DNA from 3 places in the Mesorhizobium sp. M0016 genome. Region 1 is predicted to be linked to each of the others. Evidence: predicted binding sites of a transcription regulator. Region 1 holds the regulator's gene; each other region holds the start of a gene.
What was found. The regulator LexA, encoded in region 1, represses DNA repair genes until DNA is damaged. The targets are predictions, from matches to a motif close to TGTTCNNNNTGTGTTCNG.
Positions count from the first base shown of each region.

Region 2: the regulator LexA is predicted to act here: its motif matches at 3,216-3,233, upstream of NKJ88_RS04315 (DNA recombination protein RmuC).
Region 3: the regulator LexA is predicted to act here: its motif matches at 3,643-3,660, upstream of dinB (DNA polymerase IV).

Region 1 is NZ_JAMYVM010000007.1:56,181-61,375, reverse strand. Features, by position in the region: gene kynU (kynureninase) at 1-490, opposite strand, end outside; gene NKJ88_RS12715 (GntR family transcriptional regulator) at 659-1,423, shown strand; gene lexA (transcriptional repressor LexA) at 1,628-2,410, shown strand; gene NKJ88_RS12705 (ComEC/Rec2 family competence protein) at 2,404-4,860, opposite strand; gene arr (NAD(+)--rifampin ADP-ribosyltransferase) at 4,972-5,195, opposite strand, start outside.
Region 2 is NZ_JAMYVM010000002.1:304,434-309,628, reverse strand. Features, by position in the region: gene NKJ88_RS04330 (cation diffusion facilitator family transporter) at 1-459, shown strand, start outside; gene NKJ88_RS04325 (GFA family protein) at 537-941, shown strand; gene NKJ88_RS04320 (class I SAM-dependent methyltransferase) at 1,022-1,828, shown strand; gene NKJ88_RS04315 (DNA recombination protein RmuC) at 1,930-3,183, opposite strand; gene def (peptide deformylase) at 3,287-3,817, shown strand; gene fmt (methionyl-tRNA formyltransferase) at 3,823-4,773, shown strand; gene NKJ88_RS04300 (GNAT family N-acetyltransferase) at 4,770-5,195, shown strand, end outside.
Region 3 is NZ_JAMYVM010000003.1:76,396-81,590, reverse strand. Features, by position in the region: gene NKJ88_RS05410 (DUF924 family protein) at 1-324, opposite strand, end outside; gene NKJ88_RS05405 (SDR family oxidoreductase) at 327-1,145, opposite strand; gene NKJ88_RS05400 (LysR family transcriptional regulator) at 1,351-2,313, shown strand; gene dinB (DNA polymerase IV) at 2,340-3,581, opposite strand; gene NKJ88_RS05390 (hypothetical protein) at 3,815-4,051, shown strand; gene NKJ88_RS05385 (heme-copper oxidase family protein) at 4,206-4,613, shown strand; gene NKJ88_RS05380 (hypothetical protein) at 4,880-5,101, shown strand.

The DNA.
Region 1 (5,195 bases):
CGCTGTCGTCGATCAGGTCCTCGATTGCGGCCGCGTCGACGCCCTCCAGCCGCAGCCGCGTTCCCGGCCGGGTCGAGGCGACGCCTTCGGCCATGTAGAGGTCGGTCGGGAAACTGTCGCCCTCGGCAACGATGACCGACCGATTCGGCCGCATGCCGAGCGCGGCGTGCAGCAGCTTGTAGATGTTGATCGAGGTTGTGTCGCAGACCACCGTCTGCCCGTCAGCCGCGCCGATCAGTCGTCCGAGCTGATCTCCCAGTTCCACCGGCATGTTGAACCAGCCAGCCGTGTTCCAGGCGCGAATGAGGTCGTGCGCCCATTCCTGCGTGGCGGCCTGTTGCAATTCGCTGAAGACGGCTGGTGACGCGGCACCCAGCGAATTGCCGTCGAGATAAATCACGCCTTGCGGTAAGACAAAGCGTCCACGCATGGAGCGCAGCGGATCGGCGGCATCCATTGCTTCGATTGCAGCGAGATCGGGTGTCATCATGATCCGGCGCCCCTCCATGGACAAACGCGCGCGGCGGAGCCTGCCCGCCCAAACATGCCGGCGATCTTGAGTGGTCGCCCTTGAGCTGTCAAACATTATATATAATTCACCCATTGAAAGGCTTTGATATATAATACTCAGCCGAGCGTTTATGTCTGATGGATCACGATGCTGGATGACGAGCAGACCTCGAAGACGGAAGTGGCCTATCGCCTGCTCAGGCGCGATATTCTTGCGACCCGGCTGGCGCCTGCCGCGCCGTTGAAGCTGAGCACGCTGCGCAACACCTACGGCATCGGCTGGACGCCGTTGCGCGAGGCGCTGTCGCGGCTGGAGGCGGAACGGCTTGTGACCGCCATCAGCAACCGCGGGTTTGCGGTCGCTCCCGTCTCTCGGGCGGAGCTCGAGGATTTGGCGCGTGCGCGGCTGGTGGTCGAACTGCCCCTGCTGGTGGAATCGGTCGAGAAGGGCGACCGCGAGTGGGAAGACGCGGTCGTTGCCGCCCACTATCGTCTCTCACGGTGCGGGTCTGTTCTCGACGATCCATCGGATGATGCGGTCGACGCGTGGTACGAAAAACACGAGGCCTTCCATGCGGCGCTGCTCAGTGCCGCGACATCCAGCTGGCTGCTGCGCTTCAATGCAACGATTTCCGACCAATTGCATCGCCATCACCGCTTTCTGGGTCTGGCCCCGACGCTGCGCGCCGCCGCCGGCCGCACGGATGGGCACCGGAAGGCCGTGGCGGCCCTGCGCGACGCCGTGGCGATCGAACACCATACCGCCCTGATGGAAGCGGCCCTCGATCGCGACGTCGAACGTGCGAAAACTCTGATGACCGCTCACATCGGCTACACGCTGCGGGTCTATGCCCAGAGCGAACCCGGCGCGGATGCTGCGCAGCCCCGTCCGAAAAGGAAGCGGCGATCGTAGCCGACGACGCAGGCCACTTGTCTTCGTTTCACCCCGTTGCTGGCAACTGGGCGCAGGCGGCGCTCGCAGCGCCGAACGTTACGCTGAACAAAACGTCAACACATTCATTAAACTTTAAAAGGTTGCGGAACACAACTGGAACAGATAGTGTTTGTTCTGGGTTTGTTTTTTCTGATTCTGGTTTCAGAACCCTTGGGGGCCGCGATGCTGACGCGCAAACAACATGAGCTTCTGATGTTCATCCATGAACGCCTGAAGGAGAGCGGAATCCCGCCGTCCTTCGACGAGATGAAGGAAGCGCTCGACCTCGCCTCCAAGTCCGGCATCCACCGACTGATCACAGCGCTTGAGGAGCGCGGTTTCATTCGCCGGCTGCCGAACCGGGCGCGCGCGCTGGAAGTGCTGCGGCTACCCGACTCGATCGCACCAGGCCTCAACGCGGCGAGGAAGTTTTCGCCGAGCGTCATTCAGGGCAGTCTTGGTCAAGCCGGCCAAGGGCAAGGCGGCCAGGGACAAGGCGGGATGGGCCAAGGCGGTCTCGGCCGCCAGATCAGGCCGGGCTCGCCGTCGCGTTCGATGTCTGCCGGCAATGACGATGCCGTTTCCTCGATTTCAATCCCGGTGATGGGACGCATCGCCGCCGGCGTGCCGATCGACGCCATCCAGCATCAGACCCATTCGATCTCGGTGCCGCCCGACATGATCATGGGCGGTGAACACTACGCGCTCGAGGTCAAGGGCGATTCGATGATCGAGGCCGGCATTTTCGATGGCGACACGGTCATCATCCGCAATGCCGACACAGCCAGCCCCGGCGAGATCGTGGTGGCGTTGGTCGACGATGAGGAAGCGACCCTGAAACGCTTCCGCCGCAAGGGCGCCTCGATCGCCCTGGAAGCCGCCAACCCGGCCTACGAGACCCGCATTTTTGGACCGGACAGGGTGAAGGTGCAGGGCAAGCTTGTCGGATTGATCCGGCGCTACTGAGCCGGCTTGGGTTTGTACTTTTCACGCTGGTTGTAAGGCGGCAGGCCGCGCGCGTCGCGGGAGAAGCGGCGTTGCTCGTGCCAGGGGCGATACGGCTTGTCGACGGCGAACCGGATGGTTGGCGCTGCCGCTGCCGATTGCGGATCGAAGAAGACGGCGGCGCTGCCGTCGCGGGCCAGCTGTTTCTTCGTCACGACCAGGACCAGCGGGTCGCGGCACGGATTGTAGGCGGTGGCGTCATCGATGACGATCAGGCTCGCGAAGGCACAGGCCGGCCGCGCCGTCTTGCGGTCTTTCGCAAGAGCTACAATGGCTCCGGAAGGGTGTCGAGCGATACAGAGATCGCCGGTGCAATAGAAGGGCGAGCCGGGCGGCAGATCGAGCGGATCGAGATCGAACCGCGTATCTGTTGCCTCGAAAATCTCGGGCGGGACAATGGTTTCGGCCCGCAGCGCCCGTTTCCAATTGTCCGTGGTGAATTCGTTGGAGCGTTCGCGGTTGAGGGCGAGTTCGCCGCCACCGATCGGCATGGCCACCAAATGTGCGTCCTCGGATATGAGCACGTCGGGCGTAAGCACCTGCGGCACCGTCAACAGGCCGGCCAGCGCGAAAGGCACGGCCGCCAGCCTGAGCCAGGTGGTGGCCATGGTGGCGATGACGAGGGCGACTGCCACCAACAGCACCGAGCGGATGGAGATCAGCCCGACGGCGTCGACCGGCGAGCGCTCGGAAATCCAGGCCGATATAGCGATCATCGCCATCAGACCCTTGCCCATCACATAGAGGAACGGCCCGTCGGCGCCGAACGGCATCGCCAGTGCGCTGAGCACGGCAAAGGGCATGACGATCAACGAAACAATCGGCATCACGGCCAGATTGGCGATCAGGCTGAGCGGCGACACACGCTGAAAATGCCAGATGGCGAACAGCAAGGTTGCACTGCCGGCGATGATCGAGGTCATGGCGAGGCCGCCCATGGCCAGCGCGAATTTTCGCGACAGGAAGCCGACGAAGGAGCGCTTTGCCAGCGGCGTTCTCACCTTGTCGGCGCGGTAATCGGCCCAGCCGGCATAGGCGCCGACAAGGGCGGCTGTGGCGGCAAACGACATCTGGAAGCTGGGACCGACCACCTCGTGCGGCGACACCAGGATGACGGCAATGGCGGAGATCGCCAGATTGCGCATGGTGAGCGCGGCACGATCGAAGAGTACCGCGACCAGCATGACCGCTAGCATGATGAAACTGCGCTCGGCGGCGACCACGATGCCTGAAATGACGAGATAGGCGGCGATGGAGACGAGTGCTGCCACTGCTGCATATTTCTTGACTGGGCGGCGCGAAGAGAAATCGGGAAACAGCGCAAAGGCGCCACGCAGCAACGCCATGATGGTGCCGGCAACCAGCGCCATGTGCAGGCCGGAGATGGAGATGATGTGGTAGATGCCGGTGCGCCGCATCGCTTCGTTGACCTCGTCCGGGATGCCGGCGCGCACCCCGACAATCAACGCCGCGGCAATCTCGCCTTCGGCGCCGCCGATCTTGCCCCTGATATGGTCGGCAATGTTTTCGCGCGCGTTCTCGATTGCCGAGGAGAGCCGCGCGGTCAGCGGCGGCGGCCCCTGCGTAGCAATGGTTTTCGGATTGCCGAGAAAGAAGCCGCTGCCGCCGATACCGGTGAAATAGCTGTCGAAGGAGAAATCGTAGCTCTCCGGCCGCACCGGACCGGTCGGCGGCAACAGCCTGGCATAGCCGGTGATCAGGGAGCCGGCGGTCATATCGGCGGGAACGGTCCGCGCCGAGAGCCTGACCCGCTCCGGGGCGTAACGCAGCTCGGGGTAAGCGGTCGAAACCACGTCGAGCGTCAGCCTGATGCGGCCGCTTTCCATCTGTTCGAGACTGACGACGCGGCCGGTCAGCCGTGTCTGAATCTCGGAGCCGAGCATCTGCGTTCCGGCGCGCCAGGTCTCGACTTTGGCGGCGACGACGCCGAGCGCGCACAGCATCGCGGCCATGCAGAACAGATGCGTCCTCGGCCGCGATCGCGTGGCGACAGCGCAACATGTCGCCAGCACCACAATGGCGATTGGCTGCGCAAAGCCCGGCTCGCCGGCCAGCGAGAAATAAATGATGACGCCGGCCGCCAGGAAAACCGGCACCAGCAGGAAGGCGACGCCCCGGTCGAGCTCCGTGTTGGCGGCCACGGCAAGGCTGCGGCGGAGCGCGGGCCATGACGGACGGCGAAGCCGTCTGCGCAGACGGGCGATAGATCCGGGCGCTGTGACTTGCGCCGGCAACGCGTGACCGGGCAGCGCAGGCGCGACGCCGGGATGCGGCTCAGGGAGCGCGAGGGGCAGCGGCTCGGCATAGGGACTATCGGCAAACAGCGAGCGTTCGCTGACGCTTGCCTCGGCGCCTTCGCCTTCCTTCGTGCCCCGGCCACGTCCAGCCATCGGGTCTGCCCCTTGCGCCCCAGACCCCTATGCTACATGAACGCGCAAAGCGCGAAAGTCCGCGTGATCGCGTCCACCGCGCCGGAATTGACCATCACTCGCCAAGGACGCTCAATCCTCAATCATATCCCGGCCCTCCGCCCTCAGGCGAGCAAGCCCATCGTGCATTGCCTTCAATTGTTCGGGTGTATGACCCTGCCATTCAGCGAGCTCCCCCAGGATGAGTAACGGATCACGGGAGCGGTAGGATTTCGTCGGATTACCGGGAAATTTTTTATCGGTCAGGTTAGGGTCATCCATGAAAAACCCCGTCGGCTTTACGATGTAAATCCTTT
Region 2 (5,195 bases), on a different contig from region 1:
GACAGCGCCGCCCTGCTCGGTCTGTTCGTCGCCTTCGCCGGCATATTGGCGGCCGAACTCCTCGACATGCCCGAACTCGACGGCGTCGCCTCGATCGGCATCGCGATGATCCTCGGCGCCACCGCCATCTTTCTGGCGCGCGAAAGCAAGGGATTGCTCATCGGTGAGCCCGCCTCGCCGGAAGTGCAGGCCAAGGTGCTGGCCAGCGCCCAGCAGGATCCGGCAGTGCAGCGGGCCAACGGCGTTCTCACCGTCCATCTCGGCCCGCAACAGATCGTCGCTGGGCTGAGCATCGAATTCGAGGACCATCTGACGGCGCCTGAGATCGAAGCCTGTGTCGAGCGCATCGAGGCGCTCTTGAAAAAAGAAATGCCGGAGATCACCAGACTGTTCGTCAAGCCGCAGACGACCGGAACGTGGGAGCACCGGCGCAAGCAGGTCGAGGCGGCGTCGGACTAGTTCTGGACCAGCAGTGCACCGTTGGTCCCATCGCCTGGTCCCGCTAAGATCACCCGACGGATTTCGGAGAATCAACCATGAAAATCGATGGTGGGTGCCATTGCGGCGCCATAACTTATGAAGCAGACGTCGACCCGGAAAAGACCTCTATCTGTCATTGCACCGACTGCCAGCAACTGACCGGTACCGCCTTTCGTGTCACTGTTCCCGCGCCTGAGGATCATTATAGGATCACAAAGGGCACACCGAAGGTTTATATCAAGACGGGATCGAGCGGCGCCAAGCGTGCCCAGGCGTTCTGCGGCGACTGCGGTTCGCATCTTTACGCAACGTCGGTTGGCGACGGGCCGAAGGTCTATGGGATCAGGGCGGGGACCGCGCGGCAACGCGAGGATCTCGTTCCGACCCAACAGAAATGGCACCGATCGGCCCTGCACTGGCTTCCGGAATTCGAGGGCGTAAGCATCGTAGAGGCGCAGTAGCACCTGCCTCCCGGTTAAACGCGGCCCAAACCAGCCAATAATGTGCTAGGCTACCCATCAAACGGATGGCGGGGATAGCAATGTCGGAAACGGACAAAGTGTTTGCCGGCTCGATTCCGGAAAACTACGACCGCTACATGGTGCCGTTGATCTTCGAGCCGTTCGCCGTGGATTTGGCACGACGGGCAGCGTCCTTGTCGCCCGGCGCCGTCCTGGAAGTCGCCGCCGGCACCGGCGTTGTCACCCGCGCATTGGCTCCAAAACTGTCTCCGGGCGCAAGCTATGTCGTGACCGACCTGAACCAGCCTATGCTCGACTACGCGGCCTCGCGACAAGCTCCCGACAGTCGCATACAATGGCGTCAGGCGGATGCTCTGGCGCTGCCGTTCGAAGATGCGGCTTTCGATCTCGTTTGCTGTCAGTTCGGCGCGATGTTCTTTCCCGACCGAGCCGCCGGCTATCGCGAAGCAAAGCGGGTCCTGAAGACCGGCGGCCATTTCCTGTTCAACGTGTGGGATCGCATCGAAGAGAATGTATTCGCCAATGATGTGACGAATGCTCTTGCGGAGATTTTTCCGAACGATCCGCCCCGCTTTCTCGCCCGCACGCCGCACGGCTACAATGACACTGCATTGATCCGCGGCGAGTTGGAAGCCGCAGGTTTCTCCCGTGTGGTGATCGACACGAGGGCCGAACAAAGCCGTGCCTCCTCGCCGCTCCTTCCGGCGGTTGCCTATTGCCAGGGAACTCCGCTTCGCAACGAAATCGAGGCTAGAGGAAAACTGGAAGCCGCAACCGATCACGCCGCGTCCGTGATTGCAGCCAGACACGGCAGCGGCGAGGTTGCGGCCAAGATCCAGGCGCACGTGATCGTGGCTACGGTCTAATGCATGGCGCCCAGAAGTGTGCCGCGGTTCTGGGACAACGACATGCATCAAAACAAAGACTTTTAAAGCGCGTTGTATGAATCCGTTCAGCGCGACGCGCTTTAATCGTCGCCTTCGACGACACGTAGCCTGAGCTGCCCCGTCTTGGAATCCGCCACCCGCACCCCGGCTTCGGCCTTGGCGGGGCCGCCACCGCGCACTTCGGCTTCGCTTTCGCCAAACTCCAGCGCTTCGATCTTTTGGCCGCGCTTGGTCACCTTCGACGTCGACACCAGTATCTCGTCGATATCCTTGGCCGACTGGCCAAAATGCGTCTGCAACCGGCGCACGCGTTCGTCGACGCGCGCGACGTCCTCCATCAGCCGGATCACCTCGCCCTGGATCAGATGCGCCTGTTCGCGCATGCGGGCGTCCTTGAGGATGGCCTGGATGACCTGGATCGACAGCATCAAAAGCGACGGCGAGACGATGATGACACGCGCCCGGTGCGCCTTCTGGACCACGGCGTCGAAATTCTCGTGGATTTCGGCGAACACCGATTCCGACGGCACGAACATGAAGGCGGTGTCCTGCGTCTCGCCCTGGATCAGGTATTTTTCCGAGATATCGCGGACGTGAATTTCGATGTCGCGGCGGAAAGCCTGGGCCGCGATCTTCTGTTGTTCGGCGCCATCGGCGGCGCGGATGGCGTTCCAGGCTTCCAGCGGAAACTTGGCGTCGATGGCAAGCTGCGGCGCACCGTTCGGCATCCTGACCAGGCAGTCGGGACGGCTGCCGTTTGACAGCGTTGCCTGGAACTCGTAGGCGCCCATCGGAAGGCCGTCGGCGACGATCGCCTCCATGCGCGACTGGCCGAAGGCGCCGCGCGTCTGCTTGTTGGACAGGATCGCCTGCAATTGCACGACCTGGCCGGCCAGCGACTGAATGTTGCCTTGCGCGGTGTCGATGACCGCCAGCCGTTCCTGCAGTTTGGCGAGGCTCTCATGCGTCGATTTGGTCTGTTCGGTCATGGTTTGACCGAGCCTGCCGGTCATGGCGTCGAGGCGCTGGCCGATCGACTGGTTGAGTTCGGCCTGCCTTGCGCCGAACACGTCGGCGATGGCGCCCATGCGGCCCTGCATCTCGGCCTGGCTTTGCAAAATGCCGGCCATCCGCGCCTCGGCGTCGCGGGCGTGGTCGGCGGCTTCCGCCGCGGCGATGGTGCGCGCCTTGGCCGATCGCCACAGCGCCACGACAAGCGCCAGGAACAGGCCGAGAAACACCAGCGCGCCGAGGGCCAGTGCATGGCCGAGCGTGATCGTCGTGGCGCCAAGCCGGGCAACGGATTCGGAAAGGATGGTGCTCAGGTCGTTCATCCCGCCAGCATAGCCGATTCGCAGACCTGGCACAGATCAAAACGTGAACGAGACCGATTCGCACCGGTTGACGCTTCTCCTGCGACGTTTTAGGTGAGGCGCCATGTCGATCAAGCCGCTCATCATCCTTCCCGATCCTATCCTGCGCCAGGTTTCCAAACCGGTCGAACGCGTCGACGCGCCTTTGCGCAAACTGGCCGACGACATGCTGGCGACGATGTATGATGCGCCGGGCATCGGCTTGGCCGCAATCCAGATCGGCGAGCCGCTGCGCATGCTGGTCATCGACCTCGCCAAGGAAGACGAGCCGCCGGCGCCGCATGTCTTCATCAATCCCGAAATCCTCGAAAGCGCCGACGCTCGCTCGGTCTACGAGGAAGGCTGCCTGTCGATCCCGGACTATTACGCCGAGGTCGAGCGTCCCGCCTCGGTGCGCGTGAAATATCTCGACCGCGACGGCAAGCTGCAGGAGATCGAGGCCGAAGGCCTGATGGCGACCTGCCTGCAGCACGAGATCGACCATCTCAACGGTGTGCTGTTCATCGACCACATCTCGAAGCTGAAGCGCGACATGGTGGTCAAGAAGTTCAAGAAGCTCGCCAAGGACAAGGCGCCGGGCAAGCTGGTGGGATAGGGAAGATGCCGCTTCGCGTCATCTTCATGGGCACGCCGGAGTTTTCGGTGCCGGTGCTGCGCGCGATTGCCGAGGCCGGGCACGAGATAGCAGCCGTCTACACCCAGCCGCCGCGCGCCGCGGGCCGCCGCGGGCTGGAGCTGACACCGTCGCCGGTGCAGCGCGAGGCTGAGCGGCTGGGCATCGAAGTGCGCACGCCGCTGTCGCTGAAGGGCGAGGCCGAGCAAGCTGCTTTCCATGCGTTGCGTGCCGATGTCGCGGTCGTCGTCGCGTATGGTTTGCTGTTGCCGAAGGGTATTCTGGAGGCTCCGCGCCTCGGCTGCCTCAACGGCCACGCCTCGCTTTTGCCGCGTTGGCGTGGTGCAGCTCCCATCCAGCGCGCCATTATGGCCGGCGACGTCGAAACCGGCATGATGGTGATGCGCATGGAAGAGGGCCTGGACACCGGTCCGGTGGCACTGGTTGAAAAATGCGCCATAGAGCCCGACATGACCGCCGGCGATCTGCACGACCGCTTGATGAATATTGCTGCCACGCTGATGGTGGAAGCGCTGTCCCGATTGGAGACAAATACCCTGGCATCGACTTTGCAGGCGGCTGACAGGGTGACCTACGCCAGGAAAATCGATAAGTCGGAGACACGTGTGGACTGGACGCGCCCGGCTGCGGAGGTCCACAATCACATTCGCGGCCTGTCGCCATTCCCGGGCGCCTGGTGCGAGGCCGACATCGGCGGCCGCACGGAACGGCTGAAACTGCTTCGCTCGACGCTTTTGGAAGGTACGCTTTCTGAAAGCATGGGCGAGTCGGGAGGAATTCTCGATGACCGGCTGACGGTCGCCTGCGGGTCGGGCGCGGTCAGGCTGGTCGAAGTTCAACGGGCGGGCGGAAAGCCTGCTGCCGCGCAGGAGTTTCTGCGCGGGGCCAAGATCGAAAAAGGAATGAAGTTCTCATGAGCATGATGTCGATACGCGGCGCGACGCCGCGGGACCGCGAGGCTATACGCCTCGTCGAGGAACACGCATTCGGCCAGCAGGCGGAGGCCGGGCTGGTCGACGCTCTGGTCACCGGCGGCGACGCCGTTGTCGAACTGGTGGCGGAAGAAGACGGCCAGGTGGTCGGCCACATCCTGTTTTCCAGGCTGTTCGTTCAGAACGGCGGCAAGCAGTTTGCAGCCGTGGCGCTGGCGCCGTTGGCGGTGGAACCTTCGTTCCACGGCTCGGGCATTGGCGGTGCGCTGATCCGCGAGGCGCATATCCGCCTCAGGGATGCCGGCGAGACGCTCGCCGTTGTGTTGGGCGATCCGGCCTATTACGGCCGCTTCGGCTACAATCATGCGCGGGCCGAAAAGTTCGAGAGCGAATATCAGGGCGAAGCG
Region 3 (5,195 bases), on a different contig from region 1:
CTCAGTAGCGATCGCGCGGGCCTTCCCGTCGCTGGCATACATGCGCGGCGTGTCGCGAAAGGCGTTGCGCGGGAACTGGTCGAGCAGCAGGAGCAGCGCCAGAGCCCCGTAGGGCGTCGCCATCCAGCCATCGCAGTCGCCGCGCGCTGCGGCCTCATGCAGCCGCAGGAAGCGATCGCGAAACTCGCGGTCGAAGGCCGCATCCTTGGCGAACCACGCGGCAGGTCCTGCCTGCCACCAGAAGCCGACCACGGCGGCAGCGGCATCCGGCACATTCTTCCGGGCGGCGAGGCCGCCCGGTTCGACGGTTGCGATGGCGTCCATTGTCAGGCCGCCTTCGCATCGCCAGCCAGTGCCGCCCAGTCCAGCGCTCTTGCCCATTCGGCGAATGAGGTCGGCTTCACCGGCAGCAGACGGGTCGTCTGGCCGAGATCGACGGCAAGCACGGTCTGCTTCTGGCTGCGGATCCAGGCATAGCTGGCGGCAGTCTGTTCGGCGGCGTCCTTGCCGAGCATGGTTTCGAGCGCGGCGGCGAAGTCCGCCAGCGGCACCGGATAATAGCTGACTTCGCTGCCGACAATGCCTGACAGGATGACGGCCATCTCCGGTCCGGTCAGCGCCTGCGGCCCGCCAATGTCTAAGCTGGCACCGGCAAGCTCCGGATGCCGCAGCGCTTCGACCACGTAGGCCGCCATATCCTGCCAGGAGATCCAGGAGGTCTGGAAGTTGGCCGGCAGCGGATAGGCGAGGACGCCCTGATGCATGATCGCCGGCGCGCTCCAGGGCGCCGCGATATTGCTCATGGCCAGCGTCGGCTTGAGGACGATGGATGGCGGGCCGAACGTCTTGATGTAGTCGATGAGTTCGGCCTTGGCGTCCATCACCGCCGTGCCGGAATGGCCCGACACATGGCCGCTGGTGTTGAACACCAGAAGCTTGACGCCGCCTTGCTGCGCCGCATCCGCAATGTTGCGGCCGTAGCGCAGAATCTCTTCAGGGCTTGCATCGACGGGCAGGGTCAGCGCCACCGCATCGACGCCGAGGCAGGCGAGGGCCAGTCGGCCGGGGTCGGCGAGATCACCGCGCACGATGCTGACCCCATCGCCGAACGGATCGGGCGAGCCCTTGCGTAACAGGACACGCACCGTGGCGCCGACGGCGCGGCAAGCGCTGACAATTGGCCGACCCTTGGGCGCCGGAGGCGCCGGTGACCAGAACCGAATTGGGAAAGTTTGGCATGGATTTGCTCCTCTCTGAATGAGTGCCGACGAAACCGGCACCACCGTCTTCGCGTCGAAGAAGGCATTCGCAACTTTACTCTGCTGAATCCAGTGATATGATTTCAGGAATGTGCTGAACAAAATTGACCTGGCGCGCGCCGATCTCAATTTGCTGGTCTTGTTCCAGGCCATCATGGAGGAGCGGCATGTCGGTCGCTCGGCGGAGCGGCTAAACCTGTCGGCCTCGGCGGTCAGCCATGGCCTTGGCCGGCTGCGCAAGCTGCTTGGCGATCCGCTGTTCCTGAAGACGCCGCGCGGCGTCGTGCCCACCGACCGGGCAACGGAGCTTGCCGAACCGGTGGCCGAGATCCTGGCGCGGGTGCGCCGGGTGATCGCCAGCGCCGAGCCGTTCGATCCGGCCCGCTCGACGCGCCGCTTCACCATCGGTGCGCCGGATGCGGTGTCGTCCGTGCTCCTGCCGCCGCTGCTCGACCAGATCCGCCTTTTGGCCCCCGGCATCGACATCGGCATCCGGCAACTGCTGCCACGCCAAGGTGAACCGTCGCCCACTACTGCCTGGAGCGACTGTGTCGCCGAACTCGAAGCGCGCGCCATGGATGTCGCGGTGATTCCGTTCGACGGCCTGCCGGCACGCTTCACCGTCGACAAGCTCTATGAGGAGGATTTCGTTGTCGCCATGCGCGCCGGCCACCGCTTCGCCGGCGATCCGTGCCTCGACGCCTATTGCAGCGTGCAGCATATGGTCGTCTCGAGCAATGGCGATCCGAACGGGTTTGTCGACAGGGTGCTGGCTGAACGCGGCCCGTCGCGTCGCGTCGCGCTGACTGTCCCCAACTTCATGTTCGGACTGGCCGTGCTTGCGCAGACTGATCTGATATCGGCCTATCCGCGCCGGTTCCTCGCCATGTATGGCGGCCGTTTCGGTGTCGTCGGCGTCGATGCGCCCATCCGGCTCGGCCACTTCAACATCAACAGCATCGTGCCGAAGGTTGCGCTGATGGATGCGGGTCTGGCCTGGTTGGTCGGCCTGCTCAAACAGAGCGGCAATGCAGCGCGGACTGGCCCAGCCTAAACATTGGCCTTGCCGTCGCGCCGCACTCACAGTTCCTTCTCCGCCAGTTCGCGGAAGGCATCGGGAACCGAGCGCCGGGCTTCCAGCGCCACGGCGCCATAGCCGACAGCCTCTCTGCCAAAGCGCTGGCGGATCTTGTCGATGGCGCGGTCGGTGCCAAAGCGCGCCAGGCCTTGCCTGCTGCCGGGCCGCTGCTTTTCATCGGCAAGCCCGAGCGGCAGCTCCAGCTGCAGCTCGGCACTTTCTTCTAGCTGCGACACCGAGATCGCCAGCAGCGAGATGGTCTTCTCCCGAGGGTTGGCGGCCAGCACGCCGCGCACCAGCTCCCCGGCGATTTCGGCCAGCATCGCGGTTGCCGAAATCGGCTGATCGAGCGTCAGCGAGCGTGTGACAGCGTGCAGATCGGCGAAACGCACGCGCACCGTCACCGTGCGCCCGGGCCGTGATTTCGCCCTGAGCCGGCTGGCGACCCGGTCTGCCAGATGCAGCAGGACGGGTCCGAAGATACGCGCCTCGGCCGGCCGTCTGCCAAGCGCCGACTGCGCGCCGGCGGAATGCGACGGCCTGTGGGTTTCGAGCTTTCGCGGGTCGCGGTTCCATGCCAGCGACGCCAGCTTTTCGCCGGCGGCGGGCCCGAGCAACCTTCGCAGCGCCCCGCTATGCGTTTTTGCCAACTGGCCGATGGTCTCGATGCCGATCTCGGCCAGCCGCGCTCTGGTCGCCGGGCCGACGCCCCACATCAGCCCGACCGGCAGATCATGCAGGAAGGCAAGTTCGGTGTCCGGATCGACCACCACCAGCCCGTCGGGCTTGGCCACCTGCGAGGCGATCTTGGCCAGATGCTTGGTGCGCGCCACGCCGATCGAGATCGGCAGGCCGAGCTCTGCCCGGACGCGCCGACGCACCGTGGCGGCGATCTCGGCCGGCGGCCCGAACAGATGCGTGCAGCCGGCGACGTCGGCAAAGGCTTCATCGATGGAAATCCGCTCGACCAGCGGCGTGAAATCGTCGAGCACCTTGATGGCGGCGTCGCCCAGCCGCTGATAGTCGGCGAAATGGCCGCCGACGAAAATCAGTCCGGGGCAAAGCTCGCGCGCACTTCGTCCGGGCATGCCGCCGCGCACGCCGAAAACCCTGGCTTCGTAGGAGGCGGCAAGCACGACGCCGCCGCCGACGGCGATCGGCTTGCCCCTGAGCGCCGGGTCGAGCAACTGCTCGACCGAGGCGTAGAAGGCGTCGAGATCCGCATGCAGGATGGTGGGCTCCATCCCGACCGTTCCCTTTGCGGCGTTGCAGCATTAGCCGCGTCTGTTGTGAGAGGCGTTTTTGCCGAACAAATAGAGAACAAACAGGGCCTATTGTCAAGCGAAGCGGTTGTCGCCGGCCGGCCCGTTCCAGGTCGGGCTGTCGAGTGCTCCGCCTGGGCATCGGACCTGCGGAACATTGTCTCTCGCCTCGGCGTTCATATCCGCGACGGGACGCTGTTTTTGTGGAGGCCGGTATGGGCCAGTTCGAGATGATCGACCTCGTCAGCGTCATTGACGCCTGCACGAGCGATCGCGTTGCCGGGCACTGCGTGTCAATGGCCAGGGCGGTGGAGGAGTTGCGAGTGCTGACCGGTGATTTCGTATCGCCGGACGAGACGGTGGCCAACGCGCTGTCGGCAGTGGCGCTGGGGCGCGGCTGCGCGGTGGTGTTCGACGAGCGAGCGGGCGCCGACATCTTGCTGACGCCGTAGCGCGGCGGCGCCGGGTTGTGGCAGCCAGAAAAGTCGAACAGCGTGCAAAAAGCTGTGCAGGCATGGCCCCATAACCGGGGCGTGGAAAAGTTCTGCGCGTGGGTGTATTCTCCAGGTCGCAAGCGGTCGCAGACCGCATAGGGGGAGAAATGACATGCCGAGGGTTTCAGAACTCTTTTTCAAAACTGCCATCTTGTTCCTGATGTTGGGGATTGCGGCCGGCCTGCAGATGGCGATCTCGGGTGACCACGCCGCTTTTCCGGCGCACGCGCATATCAATCTGCTCGGTTGGGTGACGAGCGCCATCTTCGGCGGCTACTACGCGCTCAATCCGCAAAAGGCGGCGCGTCGCATCGCCATGATCCACTACGGGCTCTACACACTCGGCCTGGTGATCATGCTGCCGGCGCTGTATGTGATGCTGCAGGGAAACCCGGCGCTTGAACCGATCGTCGCCGGCGGCTCGCTCATCGTCGCCGCTGCCGTTCTGGTTTTTGCTTTCGTGGTGTTTTCGCCCGAAACGGCGCGCTCGGTGTCCGGCGTGGTTCCGGCCTCTCGCTGACTGTTCGCGCGCGGCGATCAAAGTCCGACCCGCATTCGCGACCCGCGACACGGGTTGGCCAGGCCGATGGCCGCAGCCGCTGGCTGCGGTGTCTATCGCCGCGTCGGCGCTCAACATACCCGAGTCCCACCACGTATTATTTCGTGACTATTTGGCGCCGGAACCTTCCCAGATATCGCGCGTTGCGGCGACTGTATTCGCGCTGCCTTATATATAGGCAGACTTGAGTACGTCCACAGCATGGGTTGGGGGAGGAGCAGGCCACCATGTCGAACAGAGAAATCGGAACGTCGGCCTCACTGGGCCGACGCATCGCCGATCTGAAAGCCAGGATGCGAGACGCCAGCGTTACTGAACACGAGATGCAGACCTTCCAGAAGGTCGCGGCCATCATGGGGGGTGTCGAAGGCTCCCTACGCCTCGACGCCGACGACCTGATCGCGGCGTCCTTCGTCACCGAGGCGCTCGGCGATCCCGGGTCGAACTGAAGGTCAGAGCCCGTCGGCACTCAAGTGCCGGCGGGCGATGGCCCGGTTCGCAGCGTTGCGATGCTGGAGCGTGTCTGCACCGCCCGCGGCGGGG